Regions from separate parts of the Prevotella sp. P5-126 genome, predicted to be linked through region 2. Evidence: riboswitches for the same ligand, from Rfam matches in the RefSeq annotation. Region 2 holds a riboswitch; the other holds the start of a gene.

Region 1 (8,912 bases), on a different contig from region 2:
CCATGTTGGCATTGGCCTCAGCATTCTTAGCATCGAGGGTACGTGCCATGCTCAGATATTTCTGTGCCTCGGCATTGTTGCCCTTCTGCATAGCCAGTACGGCGAGGTTGTTGTAAGCGCGGCTGTCCTCACGATAGAGGTTGGTTGTGGTTTTGAGAATGTCCTCACGCTGTGCATCGGTATCGGCGATAGATGCTGCATAGAGCAGTTCCTCAACGCTGAGCTTAGAAGCATCTTCCTTATACTGAGCGAAAATCTGATCGTCATCGCGACCGATTGTCTCATAGTTGATGGTCATGCGGGCACGACGCAGTTCGGGCAGAATGCCGTCTGCCAATTCGCGGAAACCCTGACTCATGTTCTTAATCTGCTGCTCACGCTCCTGTGGGTCCTGATACATAGAGAGAACGCGGAGGATAACATCCTTGTCTTGAATGTTGCTGGCTTTAACCAACTCCTGGAAACCTTCCCAGTCCTGTGCGGTATATTGTGAAGAGAGGTTGGCGTCGATCTTGGCAGCCTTCATCTGTTTCTTCACGTATGACTCGGTGTTCTTCTGACGCTTGTTGGCGAGCTTCTCGTTGAGAGACACACCACCATCGGGCGAAGCATAGGCTGAGATTTCTACATTATTGATATTGAGACCTTCCTGATCCTGTGCAATGCGCTTGAGCAGACTGGTGAACTCCTGTACGGAATTGCTCTTCAACTCGCTCTTGCGAAGTTCAGCCTGCTGGATGAGGAACTTGATAGTAGCATCAAACTTCTGTTCGTTGACACGCTGGAATGCATCCTGCGATGTGCAGGGATTAGCACTGGTAATGGTAGAACGATAGAGTTCGCTGGTGGCAATCACACCTGTTGCAACCTTGACAGCAGGTACTTGCACCTCTTTCTTACCAACGCGTGCGTTGAAAGTGAGATAGAGGTCGCTCTTCTGCATGGCAGGCTGATAAGCGAAATTGGCTTTCATGGTATAGTGGCCGCCTACCTTATAGGAGATGGACTGATCGTTACCCAACACCTTTTCGCCCTGGAATGTTGCACTCTGTCCCTTAACGGCAGTCTCTACGCCATTGTCGGTGAAGCGCAGTTCCGGTGTTACGGTAACCACAGCTTTCTTGGCCATATACTTCTCAGGGAACATACCATTGATTGTTGCAGGTACCTGACCCGACTCGGCAACCAACGGATTGGGTACTACCTTGAAGTTGTCGGCAGACAATTCTCCAAGCTTTCCACCACACGATGTCAGTGTGGCAACTGCCACTGCTGACAGAAATACTAATTTCTTCATTATTCTATCTGTTTTTTACCTGTTTTTTTAAGATATTGCAAAGATAGTCACTTATTCTGTAAAAGACCGAATAAGACTGGATTTTTAGTGATTTTTAAGGTATATTTGCCGTCATTCTATCTATTTGGCATCATAAGTGCGATATACCAAATAGCAACCATCGGCATCAAGGGTAAAACGGGCTCCTAAGGATTCGTTGAGCGTGCCTTGCCACAGTTCTTCATAGGAATAGGCAGACCAACGAAGGCCTTCTGACGTGAGTCGAGTGGTATTGAAACTGAAGATACTGACCTGCTGGCCTGCGAAACTATCAAAGGTTTGACGACCTTCTGCTGCAACAAACCATCCATAATCGGTCAACATCAGGGGTTCGATATTCATCTGACGGTAATAACGCATCATCAAGGCGATATTGCCAAGGGTATGGTCTTCACGCATTCCAGTAGCACCAAGATAGGCTAAGCGTAAACGGCAATGATTACTGATGGAGGACTGATAGTGGTCCAAGCAATAGCGTGTGGCTTTAGTGAGGTCGTTGTCTTCCTGTTCGGTAATCCGTGCCAACCGTGAGCGATACTGCGAAGGAATGCTGTCACCATCGCCCACTACAACATCAGCATCGGGCCAATGGGCAATAGATCCGTCGCAACAAACCACATGGGGAGCAGAACGAAGCACTCCGAGCGGTATGGCATGGGTGGGAAACACACCATTGGCAAGGATAACGGCATCAGGACGAAAGAGGAATTGCGACATCATCATGCTTCTGAGGTTGAGGGTGACTGCTGGTCTTGATGATTCTGGCGATGCATCAGTTGACGCCACTTAAACCATCCTGCTACGGCAATCACAACATAGAGTCCATAGAGTCCTGCCTTAAAGGGAATGCCTTTGGTGACATAGAGGAACGTGCATACCACATCGACTGCAATCCAAAAGAACCATTGCTCCATATATTTGCGTGCCAATGCCCATAGGCCCACAAAACTCAGCGCATTGGTGAAGGCATCGAGTACAGGAACGGTAGAATTTGTCCAGGTGATGAGTATATAATAGGTAGCTCCCCACGCTACAAAGAAGAACACCGTGACTGGCAGATAAAGGCGTAGGGGCATGTGACTGATGGGAAGCGTACGCTTCTCGCCGTGTCCCCATTTCCATACGATATAGCCATAGACTGCTGCCAAAGTATAATAGGTAGCCATTCCTGCATCACCATAGAGTCCGTGCTGCCAATAGAGCCAGATATCGAGGGCGGGCATCACGATGCCTACTATCCAAAGAAAAATACTGGCCCGATACTCCAGCCAGATATATATCAAGCCGAGTATCGTGGTCAGTATGTCAAGCCCATGTAGGGCAATATAGTCGTACATGATTAGAATTTCAATGTCAGATGGGTCATGAAGGTTGTGCCTGCCATAGGAATATAGCTGATGGCACTCAGACGATGATCCTTGGTATAGCCGGCACTCTCGCTAACAGCATTGTACCATACGAAACCAGAAGGAGCATAGCAACGACCGAAGATATTGTTGATATCGAAACCGATGGTCACATACTTGATACCACATGCCTTGGTAACCTTTGAACCATAGTTGATGCTGAGGTCGCTCTGTGAATAGCAAGGCAGTGAACGGTCTTTGCTCTCAGAGTTGTCGAGATACTGACTGCTGACGAAATTGGTATGCCATGTGGCAGAGAATCCTGCATAGTGGAGGTCGATGAAGCCGTTGAGGATGGCAGAAGGTGAGAATGACAAGGTTGAATTGTCGTAGTGGATCTTCAATGGATCACCGTCCCAGTTATCTACATACTCGTCGAAATCCTTGATCTTGTTCTTGCTCAGACTGGCATTTCCTTCCAACGACATCCATGACAAGGGTGCCCATCCTGCTGTGAGCTCTACGCCCATACGATAGGAGTCTTTCACATTGGTGGTGAGTGCCTCACCGATGTCGCTCAGCTGACCGGTCTGTACCAACTGGTTGTCATAACCCATATAGTAGAAATTGGCACCGGCATGCCAGTTGCTGCCCTGATACTGATAGCCAAACTCTACGTCGAGCAACTTCTCTTGCTCTGGGAATGGATAGTTGTAGTTGTCGGTATAGTTGTTGCGCTCAGGTTCGCGATTACTGTAAGCTACAGAAGCATAGGCCTTATGACCATTGTTGGTATAGCTGATACCTGCCTTGGGATTGAAGAAATTGAACTTCTCGTTGATGTCCAATACTTGGTTCTTATAGGTACCGTCAGCCTGCTCCACAAATTTATCGTTGACACCATCGGTCTTGTATTCTACACGACGGAACTGCAAATCGGCAAATACATTCCAGTTGTCGGCAAAACGATAGTTGGCCTTAACAAAGGCGCTATAGTCATACTTATGGGCATCAGAATCATAGTATTTATACTGACCATTGCTGCCCAAGAACTGGTTTTCTGCTGCCTGATTGGCAATATAGGTGAGATAGCCCCAGTGGTTGCCACGGAACTGCTGAAGGTTCAATCCGCCAATAACATCCCAGTGTTCATCCTTGTAGTTGGTGTTATACACGATGCCATAGGTGTGCTGGGTCAGCCCCTTCTTGCGCACAAAGTCGGAACGCTTTACGAAATTGCCGTCTGCATCATAGAAGGTGAGACCAAACTTAGCAAATTTCGACTGGCTCTTGAACTCGTTGTAGTAGCCATAACCATAGGTGTAGTGTACGGCAAAGTTGTGACTCCAATGGTCGTTGGGAGTCCAAACAGCAGAAAGGATATTGTGGTTCTGATAGAAATTGTCGGTGGTCTTGTTCCAAAGACTACCATCACGCATGGTGTAAGGCACGATGGTATAGTCGCCCTTGCCGTTGCGCACCAATCCTGCTGTCAGGATATTGAACTTCCCGAGACCAGCAGCATCCATATCCTTATAGGTATAGATACCATCGCTCATCAACGTGAAGTTGGTGTCATAGTCGCTGGCGAGCACACCACTCCATGCCTGGCCGGTCTTTTCAAAGTTGCCGATATTCTTGTAGCTCACCTTGAAATTGTCAGCAAGCCATGTCAGTCCACCATAGTAAGAACCTGATCGTCCTGATGTTCCATCGATATAGCCATCGGTAGCGGTCTCATGATAGGCACCGTCGAAGATCAGGTGTTTGCCCAACAAACCTGTTGAGAAGCTGACACCTGTATTATAGGTGTTGAAGCTACCAAACGAACCTGTCACCTCTGCGGTAGGGATAAGCGATGGGAAAGCAGTAGCCATAGAGATGCTACCACCAAAGGCTCCATCACCATTGGTAGATGAACCAACACCACGCTGAATCTGCACACTACCCAAAAGAGCGGCATAGCTGTTCATATTGGCCCAGAACACGGTCTGATCCTCAGGAGAGTTAAGGGCTACACCATCGAGGGTGACATTGATGCGGCTACCTGCAGCACCACGAATACGCATATAGCTGGTACCAGTGCCCAATCCATTCTCACCCCATGCAAGGATGCCGGGTGTGCGCGAAAGGAGGAATGGGAGTTCCTTTCCTGTACGAGAAAATTGCTGGAGTTCTGATTTCTTAATGTTGGCTACGGCATAAGGAGCTTCCTTGGCTGCACGTACACCTTTTACTACTACCTCATTCAGCTGGTGCACCTTGACGGTGTCGATTGTGGCTTGTGCCCATACGGCTTGACTGGCAAAAACACAGCACACCACACTGAATGCAATCCTGTTTAATCTTTTCATTGAATGTTTGTTATAAACCTTAAACTATATAAAGGGGGAAAGAACGTAGTCCAAGGAAAATTCCTACGACAGCATTACCTGTACAGGTTCTATGGGTATGTTCTCAGCCTCCGTCTCTTCTACGAGTAGGTAGCACCCCTTAGTTAGCGCTCTGCTAACCGATTGCAAAATTACTATAAATAATTGAAACTGCAAAATTATTGTTATTTTTTTGAGCATGAGCACCTTGTGCGCAACATAGAGGAATACACGACCTCCACCACTTCTTCCTGACAAAGCCTACAAGGAGAAACCGTTACCAAAGTAACTATAACGGGAGTTATCAGGATTGACCACGATTTGCTCTACTACGATTTCGGGAGCTATCATTACAAATCGGCAGATTGGGTGAACTCAAGTACACGCTTCTCACTTTTTGCGAATCTCACAAACTGTTCGGCTGCATTGACATAAAGTCCACAGAGGTCATCAATACTTGACATGAAACTGTCTTACCATTCCAATAATCGTCAAAACTACACACCACCCCCATTCTTATAATTATATAATAGGTGTAAGCAGTATTGCCACACCTCCCAACGTGTGGCAATACTGCCGATGCCATGAGTACGCACCTATCGGTTGCGTAGCACGCCAAATTATAAGATAGAAGCACCATTGTCCAATGCAGACAATGGTGCCAAAGGATTATAATTTCTCACCGTAGCAAAGGTCGCCACAGTCGCCAAAACCAGGAATGATATATTTGTGTTCATTCATTCCGCCATCAATGGCGGCACACCAAACAGTGGCATCGTCGGGCAACACAGGACGAATGGTATCAATTCCCTCTTGTGTAGCTATCACACTGGCGATATGTATCTTGCGAGGCTTACCTGTTTTGCAAAGCGCTTCAATGGCAGCAGCCATCGAACCACCTGTAGCCAGCATCGGATCAACAAGTATCAAAGTCTTGCCCTTAATGCTGGGCGATGCCATATACTCGGTATGAACGCCCACTTCGGTATGCTCGCGGTTGGTGTACATGCGATAGGCAGACACAAAAGCATTCTCTGCACGGTCAAACACCTGAAGGAATCCTTCATGGAAAGGCAAGCCCGCACGCAATACAGTACCTACAACAATTTCATCTTTAGGCACTTGAATATCACAAATGCCCAACGGTGTGGTAACAGATTTCAACTTGTAATCGAGCGTCTTAGATATCTCATAAGCCATCAACTCACCCACACGCTTGATGTTATTACGGAACAACAGGCGGTTGCGCTGATGATTCTTGTCGCGCAATTCAGCCATATAGAGGTGCATCACGCTGTTCTCTTCATCGAAATTGATAATTTTCATAGATTGCTTCGGTTTTTGACCGCAAAGATAAGAAATGTTCGCGGAATTTTGCAAAGTCAGCGTGACAATTATTTGCGAGACCACCCATTTTTAACTACTTTAACCAAAAAATGGCTCATCTAAACGCTAAAAAAACTAAAAGCCGACCAGTAAATTCGGAATTCTTTGTAACTTTGCGCCGTAAAACGGATAATAGTAATTTCAAACTAAAATATTTTTCATTATTATGGCAAAGTTAGATTTGACACAGTATGGCATCACAGGCTCAACCGTGATCGCTCACAATCCTTCGTATGAGTTTCTCTTTGAAGAGGAGACAAAGGCAGGACTGACTGGTTTCGATAAAGGTCAGAACACTGAGCTCAACGCAGTAAACGTAAAGACTGGTATCTACACCGGACGTTCTCCTAAGGACAAGTACATCGTTGACGATGCACAGAGCCACAATAAGGTTTGGTGGACCACCGAAGAATACAAGAACGACAACCACCCCATGAGCGAGGAGGTTTGGGCAAAAGTTAAGGATATCGCTATCAAGGAGCTCTGCAACAAGCAGCTCTACGTAGTTGATGCTTTCTGCGGTGCCAACGAGGCAACACGTCTGGCTGTACGCTTCATCGTTGAAGTAGCATGGCAGGCACACTTTGTTACCAACATGTTCATCCAGCCTACCAAAGAGGAACTGGAGAACTTCAAACCTAACTTCGTTATCTACAATGCCTCTAAGGCTAAGGTTGAGAACTTCAAAGAGCTCGGCCTCAACTCAGAAACTTGCGTAGCCTTCAACACCACTTCACGCGAACAGTGCATCATCAACACATGGTACGGCGGTGAGATGAAGAAGGGTATGTTCTCTATGCAGAACTACTTCCTGCCTCTCCAGGGCATTGCTTCTATGCACTGCTCAGCCAATACCGATATGGAAGGTAAGAACACCGCAATCTTCTTCGGTCTCTCTGGTACAGGTAAGACCACTCTTTCTACCGATCCTAAGCGTCTGCTTATCGGTGACGACGAGCACGGATGGGACGACGAAGGCGTATTCAACCTCGAAGGTGGTTGCTATGCAAAGGTTATCAACCTCGACAAAGAAAGCGAACCCGATATCTACGGTGCTATCAAGCGCAACGCTCTGCTCGAGAACGTAACAGTTGCTGCCGACGGCAAGATCGACTTCGCAGACAAGAGCGTAACTGAGAACACCCGCGTATCATATCCTATCGAGCACATCGAGAAGATCGTGAAGAAGGTGAACGGTCGTAGCGCAGGTCCTGCTGCCAAGAACGTTATCTTCCTGTCAGCCGACGCATTCGGCGTACTGCCTCCAGTATCTATCCTGTCTCCTGAGCAGACCAAGTACTACTTCCTCAGCGGATTCACCGCTAAGTTGGCTGGTACAGAGCGCGGTATCACCGAGCCTACTCCAACCTTCTCTGCTTGCTTCGGTCAGGCATTCCTCGAGTTGCATCCTACCAAGTATGCTGAAGAGCTCGTGAAGAAGATGGAGAAGAGCGGTGCCAAGGCTTATCTCGTAAACACTGGTTGGAATGGTACTGGCAAGCGTATCTCTATCCGCGACACTCGTGGTATCATCGACGCTATCCTCGGTGGCGCTATCCTGAACGCTCCTACCAAGAAGATTCCTTACTTCGATTTCGAAGTTCCCACACAGCTTGAGGGTGTTGACACCAACATTCTCGACCCACGCGACACTTACGCTGACGCTGCAGAGTGGAACAAGAAGGCTGAGGATCTGGCAGCCCGCTTCATCAAGAACTTCAAGAAGTATGAGGGCAACGAGGCTGGTAAGGCTCTCGTAGCTGCTGGTCCAAAACTCTAATAGACCCGTCTATTCATTCTAAATATGGCTCGTTTCCTCCATGGAAACGGGCCTTTTTTTGTTATACACCTTCTTTCAGAAATTGACAGAAGTCAAAGAAACATAGCAAACCGACAAAATAAAGACCTCTACACGATGGTCATCTGAAAGAAATGTAGTTACTTTGCACCCGCAATTGAGAGATAAAGGTAAAAGATTTATTTAGGAACTAATAGACAAGAATTCTAATTAATTATGTTTGATTTACACACAATGGCCATTCTGGCGACTGTGGCAATATCGGCTGTCATGTGCCTAATAACATTGACACACACGAATGTCCGTTAACAACAAGAGTGCGACTTGAGCTATTCATGTCACACTCTTTTTATGTTTAGAAATTCTAAAATATGTCACATTATCATATAATTTACTTAATAAAAGCACCAAATATGACGCTATTTGCAGAATTGTGAGTAAATTTGCATCCAAAATTGAAATATTTCAAATGAAAAAACTCGTAAATGCAGCATGCATGCTGTTGGTCATAGCTGTTTTGACATCATGTCTGAAGTCTAACGATGATGAGGCCGTATATTATAACGACGCCGCAATCACGTCGTTTACCTTGGGCACACTCAACCGCTATCTGCACACAACAACAGCAGCAGGAAAGGACTCTATCTACAAGACAAGCGTAGCAGCATCAAGCT
Region 2 (8,912 bases):
GAAGCGATTGACTATGCTCACGCCACCTGCACCATCGGCGACACCGCTTACCCCATGACTTCCTGCCTCTTCCCCACTATCGTATCAGGTCCCGACTGTCAACCGACATTCGAACTGACTCCCGAAGAGACACAGTTGATGGAGAAGCTCCACCACTCGTTTCAAGTCAGCGAGAAGCTCCACAAGCACGTCAAGATGCTCCTGTCACATGGTTGCATGTACAATATCAGCAACCACAACCTGCTGTTTCACGCCTCCTGTCCGCTCAATGCTGACGGTTCGCTGAAGAGCGTTGCACTCTATCATGGAGAGCTTTACAGCGGTATGGAACTGATGACACGCTTGGGCATGCTCATCCGTTCTGCATTCAATAGCGATACAGAGCCGGAACTTCGCCAGTACGCCATCGACTATTTCCTCTATCTTTGGTGTGGTAAAGACTCACCCTTGTTTGACAAATCAAAGATGGCTACGTTTGAGCGTTATTTCCTTACTGACTGCGAGACCTATAAAGAGGAGAAAGGCTACTATTTCCAGTTGCGCGACTCCGAAGAAGTATGCGACCGCATCCTTGATGCATTCGGTGTGGCAGGCCCCAACCGCCACATCATCAACGGCCACGTTCCCGTCCATGCCTCCAAAGGTGAGAACCCAATCAAAGCCAATGGCAAACTGATGGTCATCGATGGAGGATTCTCCGAGGCGTATCATAGCGAGACGGGTATTGCGGGCTACACCTTGGTCTATCACTCACGTGGATTCCAGTTGGTTCAACACGAACCCTTCACAAGTGCTTCCGATGCTATCAGAAAAGGTACCGACATCAAGTCAACAACCCAGTTGGTCGAACTCTCCACCCATCGCATGCATGTGGCAGATACCGACAAGGGTGACGAACTGCGTGCACAGATTGACGACCTCCGACAGCTGCTCTATGCCTACCGTCATGGTTTTGTGAAAGAAAAGAAATAGTGCCCTACCCTATGGCAACAGTAATCATCTCGCTCGGTTCCAACCATCGGCAGGCCGCCCACATCCAGTGGGCGTCACAATGGCTGCAGACTATGCTGACCGACACCACATGCAGTCGCCTCTTATGGACTGCCGACATCAAAGGCAGCGGCATCATGTATATGAACCGCTTGATCAAAGGCACGACCGACTTGTCTGCCGACTCCCTCAACGCGTTGCTTAAGGCTGCAGAACAGCGTTGCGGCCGACAGGGAAGTCGGGTGTCTGTCGATCTCGACCTCATGCAGTACGACCAACAGCGGCTGCACCTTCGCGACTGGCCTCGTCCTTATATCCAACAACTAATCAATGACATCTTATGAAACGTTACGTCTCATTCCTTGTCCTGCTCATGACCGCCATCAGTCTGCAGGCACAAGATTTCCAACAGTTCTTCAACGACAGCACCCTGCGCCTCGACTACATCTTTGCCGGTGACAAGAAGAGCCAGCATATCTACCTCGACCAACTCCACAAGAGTGCCGGATGGTACGGTCGGCGTCATCATCTCGACCAACTGCCTTTAGAAGGCAACGGCGACATCACCATGAAAGATGCAGCCACAGGAACCGTCATCTACCGCCACTCCTTCTCCACCCTCTTTCAGGAATGGCTCTCTACTGCCGAAGCACGGCAGACCAGTCGGTCATTTGAAAACGTATTCCTCGTTCCCTACCCCCGCCAAGCTGTAGAGATCACCGTCACCCTGCGCGACTATCATGCCCGCACCATGGCGTCGATGACCCATCGTGTCAATCCCACCGACATCCTCATCCGTCGCCAGCACCAACAGAGCCGTTACACCACGATTCATGCTGCTGCCGACACCGCCCGATGCATCCATGTGGCTTTTGTTGCCGAGGGCTACACCATCGGACAGATGGATCAGTATCTTGCCGACTGCCGTGCAGCCACCGAGGCGCTGTTTCGCCACGAACCATTCAAGCAACTGCAGGATCGTTTCAATATCATCGCCATCCAATCGCCTTCCCACGATACAGACGTCAGCCAACCCGGTAAGAACATCTGGCTCGACACCGCCCTGGGAAGCCATTTCGACACCTTCTATTCCACACGCTACCTGACCACCCTGCACCTCAAGCGCCTTCACGACCTGTTGGCAGGAACACCATACGAACATATCATTATCCTGGCGAATACAGCCCACTATGGCGGCGGAGGCATCTACAATTCCTACAACCTCTGTTACACGCGTGGCCAACAGTTCCTTCCTGTGGTGGTTCATGAATTCGGTCACTCCTTTGGCGGCCTTGGCGACGAATATCCCTACGGTGACGACGACCCCATGTATTTTGCCGATACCGAACCCTGGGAACCCAACCTCACCACCCACACCACGCATCCTGCCAAATGGCAGAAACTCATCGACGAAGGACGCGCCTCGCTGGTAGAGGGTGGCGGCTATCTCACCCATGGCGTATGGCGCGGACAGGAAGATTGTCGTATGCGCACCAACGAGCACCCCGACTTCTGTCCCGTCTGCCAAGAAGCCCTCACCCGCCTCATCAAGTTCTATACCGAAAAATAAACCGAAACTGGTTTCCGTCCGACAGCGATCCAACACCCATTGGGTCGCTGTCGATGTGAATAAATCTTAAATAACAGACCATCATCATCATTATCTGTAATTTTTCACTACCTTTGTATCATACTTACAAGAAGAAATAAGGGGTGCGTCACGATTGTGTTGCTGAGATTATACCCATAGAACCTGATGCAGGTAATGCTGCCGAAGGGATTGCTTCTTTTTTCTCGCCTTGATGGTTCAGGCAAAAATCCAGAAGCTGTTTCTATTCCGTATCGTCTTTGAAAGTACGTCAGCAGATGTACCTCAGAAAAATGAAAACAAAATGAGGTATATTAGCGTACTGACCATAGCAGGATCCGACAGTTGCGGTGGAGCCGGCATCCAGGCAGACCTCAAGACCATGTCGGCCTTGGGCATTTATGCCGCTACCGCCATCACATCCGTCACCGTTCAGAACACCACTGGCGTGCAGGCGGTACAAGCCATCCGTCCAGACATCGTAGCCGGACAGATCAAGGCGGTCATGGACGACATCGCCCCAAAGGTAATCAAGGTGGGAATGGTCAATAATGCAGAGATCATCCGTGCCATTGCCGACACCCTCTCCCCTTATCCCCATGCCACATTGGTGATCGACCCCGTTATGGTTTCTACGAGCGGGGCGCTACTCATGCAACCCCATGCGGTTGAGGCGTTCTGCCAACGCCTCCTCCCCCTATGCACCCTGCTGACTCCCAACATCCCCGAAGCCGAAGTCCTCTCCCACACCTCCATCCGCAGCATAGACGACACAGAACGTGCCGCCCGCCACATTCTGCAACTCGGTTGCAGGGCGGTACTCATCAAGGGCGGACATCTGGAAGGACAGGCCAAGACCGACGTACTCTACCAAGCCGACACCCCTCCGTTGTCATTCTCCCATCCCACCGTTACTACACGCAACACCCACGGCACGGGTTGCACCCTATCCTCCGCCATTGCCTCATTTATCGCCCGTGGCTCATCCCTTCCCGAGGCGATACAACAGGCCAAGTGCTACCTGTCCTCTGCCATAGAAGCCGGCAAGGATGTCAGCATAGGAAGGGGCAACGGCCCAGTAAACCATTTGTTTAACCCAGAAAAGCTAATCATACAATGATACAGTTTATTACACACACCAACGACCGTTACGACTACGTAGAAGGAGCACGCCTCGCCTTGGCAGGCGGATGTCGCTGGATCCAGCTCCGCATGAAAGACGCGCCGAAAGATACGTTCATGGCGGCAGCCACAGCCATCGGCCAACTCTGTAAGACATGTCATGCCACATTCATCCTCGACGACCATGCAGAATGGGTACAGGAGGCAGGTGCCGACGGCGTACATCTCGGCAAGAACGATATGCCCGTGAGTGAGGCACGCAAACTCCTGGGCAGCCGATATGTCATCGGCGGCACCGCCAACACCTTCGACGATGTCGAACGACTCTACCGCGATGGAGCCGACTACATCGGCTGCGGTCCGTTCCGCTTCACCACCACCAAACAAAAACTGTCCCCCATCCTCGGTGCAGACGGTTACCGCCGTATTGTCAGTCAGATGAAGCTCCACCACATCACCATCCCTATCGTAGCCATTGGCGGCATCTTGTCCTCCGACATCCCTGACGTCATGGCAACTGGAGTCAGCGGTATTGCCGTAAGCGGCGCCATCCTCAATGCCGACAGTCCTGTGGAAGAGATGCAACGTTTCATCCGTCTTACAGAGAAAGAAATAGCCAAATAACTCAATATAAAAGAAATGGAAACAAAAATCAAGATCAATTATCCATCTTCCGAGAAAGTCTATCTGCAAGGAAAACGCTATCCGGAACTGCGCGTGGGTATGAGAAAGGTAAACCTCACCCCCACCGTCACTTTCAAGGGCGATGTGCGCCATGAAGAAGCCAATGCCCCCGTCTATGTCTATGACACCAGCGGACCGTACAGCGACCCCGATATGGCTATCGACCTGAAACAGGGACTCCCTAAATTGCGTCAACCGTGGATTGACGGTCGCAAGGCGGGAGAGACACAGATGTACTTCGCCAAACAGGGCATCATCACGCAAGAGATGGAGTATGTGGCAATACGCGAGAACATGAACTGCGAGGAATTGGGCATTACCACCCACATCACCCCGGAATTTGTCTGCAAGGAGATTGCTGAGGGACGTGCCGTAATCCCAGCCAACCGCAAGCATCCCGAAAGCGAGCCGATGATTATCGGTACAAATTTCCTGGTGAAGATCAATACCAATATCGGTAATTCCGCCACCACATCGGGCATCGAGGAAGAGGTGGAAAAGGCCGTATGGAGTTGCAAATGGGGCGGCGACACGCTGATGGACCTTTCCACGGGAAAAGACATCCACGAAACGCGCGAATGGATTCTGCGCAACTGCCCTGTTCCCGTAGGTACCGTACCGATGTATCAGGCTTTTGAGAAGGTCAACGGCAAGGCAGAAGACCTGACGTGGGAGATTTTCCGCGATACGCTCATCGAGCAGTGCGAACAGGGTGTGGACTATTTCACCATCCATTGCGGCATCCGTCTGAAGAACATCCATCTTGCCGACACCCGTCTGACGGGTATTGTCAGTCGCGGAGGCAGTATCATCTCCAAATGGTGTAAGGTACACCAGAAAGAGAGTTTCCTCTACGAGCACTTCGATGACATCTGCGACATCTGTGCCCAGTACGATGTAGCCATCTCCCTTGGTGACGGCCTCCGTCCCGGTTCTACCTACGATGCCAACGACGCGGCGCAGTTTGCCGAACTCGACACCATGGGTGAACTCGTAGAGCGTGCTTGGGCCAAACACGTACAGGCATTCATCGAAGGTCCCGGTCATGTTCCCATGCATAAGATCAAGGAGAATATGGAGCGCCAAATCGAGAAATGCCACGGAGCACCCTTCTACACCCTCGGTCCGCTCGTCACCGATATTGCCCCCGCCTACGACCACATCACCTCTGCCATCGGCGCCTCGATGATCGGATGGTACGGCACCGCCATGCTCTGCTACGTCACCCCTAAGGAGCACCTTGCCCTCCCCGACAAAGACGATGTGCGCACTGGTGTTGTAACCTATAAGATTGCCGCCCATGCTGCCGACCTTGCCAAGGGTCATCCCGGTGCCACCGTCCGCGACAATGCGCTGAGCAAGGCACGCTACGACTTCCGTTGGAAAGACCAGTTCAACCTCTCGTTAGATCCCGAACGCGCCCTGGAATACTACAAGGCAAGCAATTCCGTCGATGCCAACTACTGCACCATGTGTGGCCCTAATTTCTGCGCAGCACGCATCAGCCATTCCCTAAAGAGCTGCGAAGAAGAAAAGTAACAAATCTATAACCCAATAAACAACAACAAACAATGATTGAAACACAAGTATCAAAAGGTATCATCAGTACCTATTTCGACAAACTCCAACGTAATCTGAATCTCGACGTAGCCATTGTGGGCGGAGGCCCCTCAGGCATCGTCGCCGCCTATTACCTCGCCAAGGCAGGTCTCCGTGTAGCCCAGTTCGACCGCAAGTTGTCTCCTGGTGGCGGCATGTGGGGAGGCGCAATGATGTTCAACCAGATTGTCATTCAGGAAGAAGCCATGCACATCGTCAAGGACTTCGACATCAACTATCAGGCCTTTGAAGACGGACTCTACACCATCGACTCCGTAGAGAGCACATCTGCCCTGCTCTACCACGCCGTTCATGCCGGTGCCACCATCTTCAACTGCTATTCGGTAGAAGACGTCATCTTCAAAAACAATGTTGTCAGTGGTGTTGTGGTCAACTGGACTCCAGTACTCCGTGAAGGCCTCCATGTTGACCCGCTCAATATCATGGCGAAATGCGTTATCGACGGCACAGGTCACGACAGCGAGATGTGTAAGGTCGTTGCCCGCAAAAACGGCATCAGCCTCGACACAGCCACCGGCGGTGTTATCGGCGAGCGTTCCCTCGACGTAATAGAAGGCGAGCGCATGGTCGTAGAAGGCACCCGTGAGATCTACCCCGGCCTCTACGTCTGCGGCATGGCATCGTCTGCAGTGGCAGGCACTCCTCGCATGGGGCCCATTTTCGGTGGCATGCTGATGTCAGGAAAGCGCGTTGCCGACCAGATCATCGAGAAACTCAAGAAATAACCATCCATCTTCATCCTGCAACCTATGAAATGGATTGTCATCACCTCTCCCGACTTTCTGCCGGGAGAGGTTTCTACCATCGACACCCTCTTCCGCAGCGGTATCGACCTGCTCCATGTGCGCAAGCCCACCGCCTCGGCAGACGCCGTCAGACAGTTTCTTGCCACCGTTCCTACTCAGTGGCTTGGTCGCATCGTGCTCCACGACCATTTCCACCTTGTCGAAGAGTTTCCCCTCCACGGCATTCACCTCAACCGTCGCAATCCCCAGCCCCCCGCCGCCTTCCACGGCAGCCTTTCCGCTTCGTGCCACAGTCTTGCAGAGGTAGCAGAGCGCAAGACCCAGTGCGACTACGTATTTCTCAGTCCCATCTTCAACAGCATTTCCAAGACCGGTTACCACGCCGCATTCCAGGAGTCCGTCCTGCGGCAAGCCGCCCATTCTGGCATCATCGACCAGCAGGTAGTAGCCTTAGGTGGAGTCACCGCCCGCCATCTCCCATACCTCAAGTCCCACCATTTCGGTGGTGCCGCATTCTTAGGCGACATCTGGCAGCGCACCACTCTCCCCTCCTTCACCGCCTATCTGCAACAGATCTCGCAAGAGATCTAATGTCTCACAGATTTTCATGTTGGTACTTCCGAGGTTTTTGTTAAGAAAAAAATCCGTAATCCGTGTGAGATATTAAAAATCCGTGTAACACATTACTTTCGTATGAACTTGAGTTTCTGTGGGTTGATAGTCAGAATAGCAACGGCAACGAGAATCAGCATCCCACCGACAACACCAATAAATCCCAAGGGCTCACCCAGTATCACAACACCAACCACCATGGCAGTCAGCGGTTCAAAAGCACCAAGAATAGCCACGATCGTACTGTCGATGAGTTTCAGCGAAACAGTCACGCAGATATTACTTATTGCCGTAGGAATCAAACCTAAGAGCGCCAGGTCAAGCCAGCAACTGCTGTCAGGAACTTCTTCCACCCCACCGTTGGTCATCAGACTATAGGCAATCAGTAGCCACATACCCGTGAAAAACACATAAAAGGTGAGTTTTAGACTCGCGATGTGCTTCACTTTCAATCGAGGCACAAGGATGAGATAGATACCATACGCCAGTCCAGACGCCAATCCCAATAGGAGACCAATCATCGAGAAGGTGCCATCTCCAGAAAACACACCAGTCATCATCATCACACCCAGAGAGGCTAACAAAATACTAGAGGTGAGTTTGATGGAGAACTTATCACCGAGAAATGCCAGTCCGATGAGTGCACACCAGATGGGGTCGGTATAAACCAAAGCCGTTGCAATACCCGACGACAGATACTTGTAACATTCAAGTGTTGCGAGGGCTGTGGTAATATAGAAGATGGCAAGCAACACGATACGCAGCAGTTCTGACAGACTCACACGCATATTCGTCTTACGCAACAGGAGAATGGCAAGCATGGCTGCCGAACCAAACAGAAAACGATATACCAGGATGCTAACATTATCCATTCCTGCAGCAATAACAGGAATTGAAAACAAAGGTATCATTCCAAACGATACACCAGAAATGATACCATTAACCACACCGCGTAACTGACTATTCATATGCTTTGTACAAAAGAGCTGCAAAAGTACATGATTTTTTTGTGAAACACAAAACATTCTGCATCAAATTTCCATTAAACCTTCATGACTGATTCAGGCCATACCCTAACCATTGTAAAATACATCAAAAAGTAATAGGCAGAAGGCTTGGCTGTCTAAGAAAAAAATAGTATTTTTGCAGCCCGTGATTGACGGTCAACCAAACGATAAAAGAAAAATGGCAAGCAAAACAAAAAAAGATTCTCGCGAACGCCGAATCTATCAAGTAACCCTCATGGGCAGCGTGGTCAATATGGTATTGCTATTGGCAAAATTTGCAGCAGGCATTTTCTGCCATTCCGCAGCCATGATAGCCGATGCCGTACACTCGCTAAGCGATTTCCTTACCGATATCGTAGTGATAGTCATGGTCAGGCTAAGTAGCAAACCTGCCGACAAAGACCACGACTATGGACATGGAAAGTACGAAACCATTGCCTCGTCGATAGTAGGAATGGCGTTGATGCTTGTAGCCATCATGCTGGCATGGAACGGCATCATGAAGATCATTGACGCCATCCACGGCAAACAGTTAGAAGTCCC

What was found. A riboswitch is a leader RNA that binds a small molecule or an ion and turns the genes downstream of it on or off. The one in region 2 is predicted to bind thiamine pyrophosphate.
Region 1: it holds a riboswitch for thiamine pyrophosphate, as region 2 does, so the genes downstream of both, CIK90_RS11285 (TonB-dependent receptor) here and thiD (bifunctional hydroxymethylpyrimidine kinase/phosphomethylpyrimidine kinase) in region 2, are expected to answer to the same signal.

Annotation. Positions count from the first base shown of each region.
Region 1 is NZ_NPIZ01000098.1:18,881-27,792, forward strand. Features, by position in the region: gene CIK90_RS11270 (lipopolysaccharide assembly protein LapB) at 1-1,297, opposite strand, end outside; gene CIK90_RS11275 (thiamine diphosphokinase) at 1,418-2,122, opposite strand; gene pnuC (nicotinamide riboside transporter PnuC) at 2,056-2,673, opposite strand; gene CIK90_RS11285 (TonB-dependent receptor) at 2,676-5,036, opposite strand; TPP riboswitch at 5,080-5,186, opposite strand; gene upp (uracil phosphoribosyltransferase) at 5,724-6,380, opposite strand; gene pckA (phosphoenolpyruvate carboxykinase (ATP)) at 6,607-8,220, shown strand; gene CIK90_RS11300 (DUF6242 domain-containing protein) at 8,708-8,912, shown strand, end outside.
Region 2 is NZ_NPIZ01000031.1:21,183-30,094, forward strand. Features, by position in the region: gene CIK90_RS02665 (fructose-1,6-bisphosphatase) at 1-972, shown strand, start outside; gene CIK90_RS02670 (2-amino-4-hydroxy-6-hydroxymethyldihydropteridine diphosphokinase) at 984-1,334, shown strand; gene CIK90_RS02675 (M64 family metallopeptidase) at 1,331-2,560, shown strand; TPP riboswitch at 2,690-2,788, shown strand; gene thiD (bifunctional hydroxymethylpyrimidine kinase/phosphomethylpyrimidine kinase) at 2,883-3,698, shown strand; gene CIK90_RS02685 (thiamine phosphate synthase) at 3,695-4,324, shown strand; gene thiC (phosphomethylpyrimidine synthase ThiC) at 4,340-5,923, shown strand; gene CIK90_RS02695 (sulfide-dependent adenosine diphosphate thiazole synthase) at 5,956-6,729, shown strand; gene CIK90_RS02700 (thiamine phosphate synthase) at 6,754-7,341, shown strand; gene CIK90_RS02705 (DMT family transporter) at 7,434-8,330, opposite strand; gene CIK90_RS02710 (cation diffusion facilitator family transporter) at 8,548-8,912, shown strand, end outside.